One region of the Shewanella loihica PV-4 genome, then DNA from elsewhere that is predicted to be linked to it. Evidence: riboswitches for the same ligand, from Rfam matches in the RefSeq annotation. Region 1 holds a riboswitch; the other holds the start of a gene.

Region 1 (5,025 bases):
GACAACAATCAGACTGGCCAGATGCTGGCGGCGTTGGCTGGACTGCCTCAGGCTACCTTTGCTTCTGAGGTGAAGGTTGAGGGCGAACAACTTGTGGTGACCCGTGAAATCGACGGCGGCCTGCAGACCCTTAAGATGCCACTGCCTGCGATTGTCACCACAGACCTGCGTCTGAACGAGCCTCGCTATGCCAAATTACCTAACATCATGAAGGCGAAACGTAAGCCGCTCGATACCGTGACGGTAGACAGCCTGGGCGTGACCCTGAAGCAGCACCAGAAGGTGCTCAAGGTGACACCGCCTGCCGAGCGTCAAGCGGGTATTATGGTGGCTTCTGTCGAGGAGCTGGTGGAAAAGCTAAAGAATGAAGCGAAGGTGATCTAAATGGCGATTCTAGTAATAGCAGAACATGATAATGCGACTTTAAAACTCGATACCGCCAAGGTTGTGGCTTGTGCCCAGGCTATCGGCAGCGAAGTCGATGTACTGGTAGCCGGTCATAACTGTGGCGCCGCGGCCGATAGCGCCAAGCAGCTTGCCGGTGTACGTCAGGTACTGGTTGCCGATAGCGGCGTTTATGCCAATGCCATCGCCGAAAACCTGTCACAGCTGATCGTCTCAGTGGCCAGCGAGTATCAACACATTCTGGCTGCGGCTTCAAGCGTAGGTAAAGATGTGCTGCCTCGTGTGGCGGCGCTTCTGGATGTGGCGCAGCTTTCTGAAGTGGTCGAAGTGGTGAGCGAAGACACCTTCGTGCGTCCTATCTATGCCGGTAGCGCCATGGCGACGGTTCAGAGCCTGGATAACATCAAGGTGATGACGGTTCGTGCCAGCGCCTTCGATGCGGTAGCCCAGGACGGTAGCGCCTCGGTGCAGACCCTAGACAACGAATATAGCGGCGATGTTGAGTTTGTAACTCAGACTCTGTCAGTGTCTGAGCGTCCAGATCTAGGCGCCGCTTCAGTAGTGGTTTCAGGTGGCCGCGCCATGGGCAGCGCCGAGAATTTCGCGATTCTCGAGCAGCTTGCCGATAAGCTGGGCGGGGCACTGGGTGCATCGCGCGCCGCGGTCGATGCCGGTTACGTGCCAAACGATCTACAGGTTGGTCAGACGGGTAAGATTGTCGCGCCGGATCTCTATATCGCCGTGGGTATCTCGGGTGCCATCCAGCACCTTGCGGGGATGAAAGATTCTAAGGTGATCGTGGCGATCAACAAAGATCCAGAGGCGCCTATCTTCCAGGTAGCCGACTATGGTCTGGAAGCGGATCTGTTCGAGGCGGTGCCTAAGCTACTCGAACTTCTTTAATAAAATGTAAATGCTTGGTGAGCACTTTGGTGTTCATCTAAAATTTAGTGTGATATAGATCACATGGAGCGGCTTTGAGGTAGCGTCCTTAAAGCCGCTTGTGTTTTTATGTGCCTCACGTTTGCCGATAGTGACATTGGCAGGCGTCCTGAGACGTAGAGGTGCATTAAATATCAGTAGTATTCGTTAGGGTGATGCCGTTAAGCGAATATGAAAGGATTTGGTGCCGAAGTGGTGGAGTTGATCAAGGCTTGCCGCTGGGGCTGTCATCGAATAGAGGCAGCACTGCCATAGTGCTTCTTATCTGGATTGATAAGTGGAAGGTATACCGAGAATGGGTATCACTATGGAGCGCTACTGATAGGACAGGTGTAATATCTCATGCTATATCCCACCAGTTCAGTTGCCCTCCATTCGTATTTTAACGAAGACAAAATTTTACAATGACAACTTTGAGTTATGCCGATTCGGCACTTTCTTTGCTGCCGCCCGTGGTAGCGATTCTGCTGGCGATCTTTACCCGCCGCGTTCTGCTCTCACTCGGTGTGGGGATCCTCCTGGGGGCACTGTTAATTGCCGACTTTTCACCGCTGGATATGGGTCAATACCTGGGACAGCAGGTGGTGGGCCTGTTTTGGGATGATGGCGCCCTAAACAGCTGGAACGTTTATCTGCTGGGCTTCTTGATTCTGCTTGGGATGATCACCGCCCTGATCACCGTCAGCGGCGCCGCCAAGGCCTTTGCCGATTGGGCGCGCCAGCATATTCGCAACAAGCGTGATGCTAAGCTGCTCACCATGTTCCTAGGCTGCGTGGTCTTTATCGATGATTACTTCAATAGCCTGGTGGTGGGCAGTGTCGCCAGACCCCTCACCGACAGATACTATATCTCGCGCAGCAAACTGGCTTATTTGCTGGACTCAACCGCCGCGCCTATCTGTGTGATCTCGCCCGTCTCTAGCTGGGGTGCCTACATCATCGCGCTGATCGGCGGCATACTCACCGCCCACGGCTTCACCGACAGCGGTCATCTGAGCGTGTTTATTCAGATGATCCCGATGAACTTCTACGCCATCTTCGCCCTGGTGCTGCTGCTATGCGTCGCCTTCATGGGGCTGGATGTGGGGCCCATGCGCCAGCATGAACTCAACGCGCAGAAGGGTAACCTGTATGACGAGGCCAAGGGCCTGCCGCCAGGAGCTAACAGCGACCTGCCCGAGGCCGATTCCGGCAAGATCTTAGGCCTGTTCCTGCCGATCACTGTGCTGGTGTTTGCCACCATCTACTTCATGATAGGTAGCGGCGCCGATGCTCTGGCGGCGGAGAACCTGCCCTTTAGCGTCATTGGTGCCTTCGAGAAGACAGACGTTGCCTCATCGCTCTTCTTCGGCGCCGTGGTTGGCCTGGCCGCGACCTTGGTATTGGTGGTCAGTCAGGGGCTGGATAAGGCGCTTATCTTCAAAGGCGTGATTGCCGGTGCCCGCTCTATGCTGCCCGCCATCTATATTCTGCTGTTCGCCTGGACCATCGCCGGCGTGATAGGTCAGATGGAGACGGGTAAATATATGGCCAGCCTGGCGACCGGTAATATTCCCTTCGCGCTGCTGCCGGCCGTACTGTTCGTGCTGGCGGGTCTGACTGCCTTCTCTACCGGCACCAGCTGGGGCACTTTCGGCATCATGCTGCCTATCGCCGCCGATATGGCCATGGGCACCCATACCAACATGATGTTGCCTATGCTGGCCTCTGTGCTGGCGGGCGCCGTGTTTGGCGATCACTGCTCGCCTATCTCGGACACCACCATCTTGTCTTCTACCGGCGCCAACTGTCACCACATAGACCATGTGCTGACTCAGCTGCCCTATGCCCTTATCGTGGCGGGGATCAGCCTGGTGGGTTATACCGTGCTGGGCTTCACCGAATCCGTGGGTGCCGGTCTGGCGGCTTGTAGTGCGCTGTTTGTGGTGAGCGTTTTGGTGCTGCGCCATAAGGCCAATCGCCCGGCTTAATTCAGCTACGCCAAATCAAGGTTCATTAGATATAAAAATGCCGCTCATCGAGCGGCATTTTTTTATGAGTGACTCCCCATCAATGGTGAGTCAGTTGAGGCAGGAATTAGTTGAGGCCGCGGCGCTGAAGCAGGGCATCAGTGGTCGGTGCCTGGCCACGGAAGGCCTTGTAGGCTTCCATCGGCGGCACGCTGTTACCCACCTCGCGGATGGTCTTGCGATACTTCATGCCTATTTCGCGGTTGAGGCCGCCCTGGGTCTGCACATAGGCGAAGGCGTCGGCCGCCAGGATTTCGCTCCACATGTAGGCGTAGTAGCTGGCCGAATAGCCACCCGGGAAGGCGTGGGCAAAGTAGGTCGACTTGTAACGTGGCGGCACGGCGGCGATATTGATGCCGTGTTTCTCTAGTGCCTTGGCTTCGAACTCGGCCACATCCTGCAGCGGAGTGTCGGCGCTCAGTGAGTGCCACTCGAGATCCACCAGGGCCGCCGCCATATATTCCAAGGTGTCGAAGCCTTGGTTAAAGCTGCGTGATTTCAGCAGTTTTTGCAGCAGCTCATCGGGGATCACTTCGCCTGTCTCATAGTGCTTGGCGTAGTTGGCCAGCACCTCGGGGTGGGCCGCCCAATCTTCTTCGAAGGTCGAGGGAAACTCGACAAAGTCGCGGGACACGGCGGTGCCAGACAGGCTAGGGTAGGTCACCTTAGAGAACATGCCGTGGGTGCCATGGCCCATCTCGTGGAACATGGTGGTGACTTCATCGTAGCTGACGAAGGTCGGCTCACCCTCTGGGGCCTTCTTGATGTTCATCACGTTGACCACCACAGGCTTCTGGTTTAGCAGCTTAGACTGAGTCACGAAGGAGCTCATCCAGGCGCCGCCGCGCTTGCCTTCGCGGGCAAAGTAGTCGGCGTAGAAGATCGCCATCGAGCTGCCGTCGGCGTCAAACATCTCGTAGGCCTTCACATCTTCGTGGTAGACAGGCAGGTCCGGGCGCGGCTTGAGGGTCACACCATAGAGACGCTCCAGGGTGAAGAAGACGCCATCTTGCAGCACGCGATTGAACTCGAAATAAGGCTTGATGGCGGCGCCGTCAAGGTCGAACTTGTCTTTACGTACCTTCTCGGCATAAAAAGCCCAGTCCCATGGCGCCAGAGTGAAGTCGCCACCAGTCTTGTCGATCATCGCCTGGATATCATTGGCTTCCTTCTGGGTGTTGGCCACCACGGCGGGCACCATAGAGCCGAACATCTGGTAGACGGCATCTGGAGTCTTGGCCATTTGCGGCGTCAGGCGGTAGTCGGCCCAGCTCTTGTAACCCAGTAATTGGGCGCGCTCGGCGCGAAGCTGTGCCAGGCGGGCAACCAGAGTGGCGGTCTCGTTCTCACCGCTCATGCCGCGAGTCGATGAGGCCTGCCACACCTTCTGGCGCAGCTCACGGTTTTCCAGTTTCGCCAGGATTGGCTGGCGGGTGGTATTGGTGATATTGATGAGATACTTGCCTTCATGGCCCGCGGCTTTGGCATCGGCCTTGGCGGCGCGGATCTCGCTGTCTGACAGTCCCTTGAGTTCATCGACGCTGTCGACCACGACGGCGATCTCTTTGGTGAGTCTCAGCAGACGCTGACCAAATTCGTTGGTAAGCTTAGATTGCTCTTCGTTAAGCAGACGTATTTGCGCTTTTTGCGCCTCGGTCAGCTTGGCACC
Region 2 (5,025 bases), 2.2 Mb from region 1:
AGAAGATCTGATCGATGAAATGGTGATTACTCGTTTTCCTATTTTACTTGGTGGTGGAGTCCCCCTATTTGGTGAACTTGAAAGCTCACTAAGTTTTAACGTGATTAAGAGTGAAGTGGTATTAGACTCTTTGACCCAAACCACTTATCACCGAAAGAGAGCATAGAGACTTTCTTGTCGGAGAGTCGTGAATGTTCGAAAGGCCGACTCGATACTCAGGTATCGTTTCGGTTAGGTCTAAATCCTTCTCTAGGATTTTAGACATTCCTCACTTCCCTGTGGGGCAGGGAGGAAATGCCTTGAAATGTCGGGAACATTTCAGGCCCTGGCCACCGGGGATAACTCTCTATAAACAGAGAAAATCCATGTACAAAAAAGCCAGTCGTTAGACTGGCTTTTTAATCGAATCACATTTGCGCTAGCTGGATGTGATTTATGCTTCTTCTAAGTTACCGCAGAAACGATAGCCTTCGCCGTGGATGGTGGCGATGATTTCTGGCGTATCTGGCAAGCTTTCGAAGTGCTTACGGATGCGACGAATGGTCACGTCCACGGTACGGTCGTGTGGCTTAAGCTCACGGCCTGTCATCTTCATCAGCAGGTCGGCACGGGTCAGGATCTTGCCTGGGTTCTCAACGAAGTGCAGCATGGCGCGGAACTCACTGCGGGGCAGCTTGTACGACTCGCCTTGTGGGCTTACCAGTGAACGGCTGTTGATCTCTAGGCTCCAACCGTTGAAGCGGTAGAATTCTACGGCACTCTTTTCTTCGGTTTCGCCGCCAGTGCTGTTGACGCGAGTCAGCAGGTTGCGTGCACGGATAGTCAGTTCGCGTGGGTTAAATGGCTTGGTGATATAGTCATCGGCACCAATTTCCAGACCCAAGATCTTGTCAACTTCGTTGTCACGGCCGGTAAGGAAGATAAGGCCGATGTTATTGATTTCACGAAGTTCACGCGCAAGCAGCAGACCATTCTTACCTGGTAGGTTGATATCCATAACCACAAGATTGATCTTGTTTTCCTGCATGGCTTTATGCATCTCTGCGCCGTCATTGGCTTCAGTTACCACATATCCTTCAGCCTCGAAAATACTTCTTAGCGTGTTCCGGGTAACGGCTTCATCTTCAACGATCAGAATGTGCGGGTTTTGCATATTTATTTACCTAATATTTGTTTAAAACTGTTCTAACCATGAGCGCTAGTTGGTGCTGCTGCGCCCTATCTGTCTTCGCGACAATTACCGAACTCACGTAGTGCTTTTATCAAACCCAATTGGTACAGCAACACACTTCATGATTAGTAAAGTATACGTATCTCTTTCAAAAGACACGCGAACTGTTACTCACTTCGATTAACAATAGTTGGGAATAGTTCCGTTAACTATGTAATATTTTCAAGTTTAAATGCTAAATCAGCCTAAGCTCACATTTTATACAGGAAATTGACTAACTTTTGATGACCTTGTCGTCGACAAGATGTAACAAAAAGTATTTCATCGTGAGATGAGTGGAAGTGAATCAACGAACTTATTGTACTCGTTTTAGTCATTTGTTAACAAATGAAATGTTAACAAAATTCCTTTGAGATTTGATGTAAATCACATTTATGTATGTAAGGGTATGATTTTAATGGTATTAATAAAATTTAATAAAGTGACCTGTCTCACACCTCTAGGAAGGCGGAGGAATTTTGCTATAATCGACGGAATCTAATTTAGGAATATTTTAGTGATGAGTACAGCAAGCGAACATCTTTGGCAATGCTATCAGCAAACGCAGTTCTTACTTACACAACCTTTCTCCCCTTCGTTATCATTTGCAATCATTACCGCTCATAATCCTAAAGGCCAACACCTTTCTCCCTCGCAAAACCGTCTCCTCGACAAACAGCTTCAACGTCATATTCAACGTCTTCAATATCCTTATCGTGCCCTAATCGGTGCCTCCAGTGACAGAGGCCATATGGAGAAGAGCTGGGCGGTGTCTATCGATAAGGCCGCAGCAGTGGATCTTGGCAAGGTGTTTAATCAAAACGCCATCTATTTTGTCGATGAGGACGAGCTGCAACTGGTGCCTTGTCTGGTGGAGTATGACGAGCTCACCCTGGGCAAGTTTTCTGCCCGGGTCTGTCTGGTCAGCGAGCTGCCCGACATCAGCCGCTAGCAGGCGGGGGAACTTGAGAGGCTTTCATCAAGACAAGCTAAAATATCGTTGACTTTTTATTCTGTTATTTGATAGTTTTCTTGCATCCTGACCTTAAGGTTAGTGATACAGAAGAGGAGCGTTAACTAGGTAGTAAGCCCGAGGAGTCCAAACTCCGTTGACGGTTTATGAGGGAGATTAACGCCGAGGTAAAGAGATGTTTGGTTTCATCTATTTATCGGTCGACTGGGCTGAATCCCATCGATTGTCACCTGTTTTTTGGTGGAGAGCTTCTGGTGGCAATCGCTGTTTCCCGTCTTGGGGTGCGTCATCTTTGCACCAGGCTCTTCGAACGAAGTAAGTTCGGAGCGTATTCAATGTTATCTATTTCTTTTGTGTCATCGTCAGCTACTTGGGTTGAGGTGCGCTAATGTCTATTGTTGTTGCTAAGTTTGGTGGTACCTCGGTTGCCGATTATGAGGCGATGAACCGCTGCGCCGATATCGTATTGGCCAATCCTGAAACCCGCGTGGTGGTCGTCAGCGCCTCGAGCGGCGTGACCAACCTGCTGGTGGAGCTAACTCAGGAGCATGTGGACTTTGAGCGTCGCCAGCAGCTGCTCAAGGCGATCGCCTCGATTCAATATAAGATCCTCGACGAGTTGGGTCAGCCCCATGATGTGGCCGCCCGCCTCGATGCTATATTAAGTAAGATTGCCAGCCTGAGCGAGTCGCTCTCCCAAAACCGCAATAAGGCGACCACAGACGAACTGCTTGCCCAGGGTGAGCAGTGTTCATCTGTCTTGTTTGCTGCCGTGCTGAGAGAGAAGGGCGAGCGGGCGAGTGCCTTCGATGTGCGTCAGGTGATGCGCACCGACAGTCATTTCGGTCGCGCCGAGCCGCAGATAGAGGCGGTGAAGCAGCTTTGCACAGAGCATCTGTTGCCCCTGCTTAGTGAGCAACGAATCGTGACCCAAGGTTTTATCGGCGCCGATGAACAGGGAGCCACCACCACGTTAGGCCGTGGGGGCAGCGACTACTCTGCGGCCCTACTTGCCGAGGCGCTGGATGCGTCTGCGGTTGAGATCTGGACAGATGTGCCGGGGATCTTCACCACGGACCCGCGCCTTGCACCGAATGCGCGTCCTATCCCTGAGATCAGTTTCAACGAGGCGGCCGAGATGGCTACCTTTGGGGCCAAGGTGCTGCACCCGGCAACCATTTTGCCGGCGGTCAGACACAAGATTCAGGTGTTTGTCGGTTCCAGCAAGGCGCCTGAGCTCGGTGGCACCTGGATACGTCATCAGGTGAACGACGAGCCTATCTATCGCGCCGTGGCGGTGCGACGCGACCAGACCCTACTTAATCTTCATAGCCTACAGATGCTGCACGCCCAAGGCTTCCTGGCCGAGACCTTTGCCACCCTGGCGCGCCACAAGATCAGTGTGGACTTAATCACCACCTCAGAGGTGAACGTCTCTCTGACGCTAGATAAGACGGGCTCAGATTCGGCCGGAAACAGCCTGCTGAGCGAGGCCTTGTTGCAGGAGCTGTCGCAGCATTGCCGGGTGCGGGTCGAAGATGGTCTGGCGCTGGTGGCGATAGTGGGCAATAAGATTGCCACCACGTCGGGTGTGTGTCGCCGCGTATTCGAGGTGTTAGAGCCCCACAATGTACGTATGATCTGTCAGGGCGCCAGCCCACACAACTTGTGCGTCCTGGTGGCCGAGTCTGAGGCGGCTCAGGTCGTCAGCGCCCTGCATCAAAACTTGTTTGAAGGGTCACTATGAAGCCGGGTCGTTCTACGCTAAAGATTGGCGAGCTCGCAACTGGCCAAGATCTCGAGCTGAATCTGTTTGAGTTTGCCCCTGAGGTGCTGACCGGGCCGAGTGTCTATATACAGGCAAACGTCCACGGCGCCGAGGTGCAGGGCAATGCGGTGATCTATCAGCTGATGCAGGCCCTAGAAAGCTGCGAGCTGCGCGGTAAGATCACCCTAGTGCCCCTGGCCAATCCGTTGGGGATCAATCAAAAGAGTGGCGAGTTTACCCTAGGCCGGTTCGATCCCATTACCGGGGTGAACTGGAACCGTGAATATCTCGACCATAAGTTGGATATTGCTAGCTGGTATCAAGGCCATAAACACCTGAATGATGCCGAGCTGATCGCCCATTTCAGGGCCTTGCTGGTCGAGCGTTGCTATAGCCGTCTGCATGAGCCCTGGGGGATCACCACGGGCCATCGTCTGGCGGTGAGCCTACAGCAGATGGGCCATGAGGCGGATATCGTGTTGGATCTGCATACCGGCCCTAAGTCGTGCAAGCACCTCTATTGCCCCGAGTATGACCAAGATGCCGCCAAGTACTTCTCTATTCCCTACACCCTGCTGATCCCCAACGAATTCGGCGGGGCCATGGATGAGTCTATCTTCTGCCCCTGGTGGCAGCTGAGTGAATACCTGGCCACTCAGGGGCGCGAGATTGAGGTGCCCGTATCGGCCTTTACCCTGGAGCTTGGTAGTCAGGAGAATGTCGACCTGGCAGATGCCCTGGTTGATGTCGAAGGGATCATGGCTTATCTCAGCCTGCGCGGTGTAATAAGTGAGCGGGTTGAGCCAGCTGAGATGCCTCGCTACGCCTGTTATCTGAAAGACTATAAGAAGTATCACGCGCCGCAAGGCGGCTTGGTGGAGTATAAGGCGAAGGTGGGGCAGCCACTTTTGGCCGGTGAGCCGCTCGCCAACATCTTGCGTGTCGACAGATATGGCGAGGAGGATGCGATAGTGCCTCTGAGTCTGCCTGTTGACTGCGTGCCCGTACTGCATTTTGCCTCGGCGTCTGTGTATCAAGGCACAGAGCTCTATAAGGTGATGACTAAGGTGTTTG

What was found. Region 1 has a riboswitch for lysine ahead of SHEW_RS13365 (Na+/H+ antiporter NhaC family protein). Riboswitches for the same ligand answer to the same signal wherever they lie in the genome.
Region 2: it holds a riboswitch for lysine, as region 1 does, so the genes downstream of both, lysC (lysine-sensitive aspartokinase 3) here and SHEW_RS13365 (Na+/H+ antiporter NhaC family protein) in region 1, are expected to answer to the same signal.

The regions. Positions count from the first base shown of each region.
Region 1 covers NC_009092.1:3,043,879-3,048,903, reverse strand. Annotated here, with positions in the region: gene SHEW_RS13375 (electron transfer flavoprotein subunit beta/FixA family protein) at 1-384, shown strand, start outside; gene SHEW_RS13370 (electron transfer flavoprotein subunit alpha/FixB family protein) at 385-1,308, shown strand; lysine riboswitch at 1,457-1,673, shown strand; gene SHEW_RS13365 (Na+/H+ antiporter NhaC family protein) at 1,752-3,317, shown strand; gene SHEW_RS13360 (M3 family metallopeptidase) at 3,424-5,025, opposite strand, start outside.
Region 2 covers NC_009092.1:887,570-892,594, forward strand. Annotated here, with positions in the region: gene SHEW_RS04010 (dihydrofolate reductase family protein) at 1-166, shown strand, start outside; gene arcA (two-component system response regulator ArcA) at 434-1,153, opposite strand; gene SHEW_RS04020 (DUF3293 domain-containing protein) at 1,731-2,162, shown strand; lysine riboswitch at 2,266-2,442, shown strand; gene lysC (lysine-sensitive aspartokinase 3) at 2,572-3,930, shown strand; gene SHEW_RS04030 (succinylglutamate desuccinylase/aspartoacylase family protein) at 3,927-5,025, shown strand, end outside.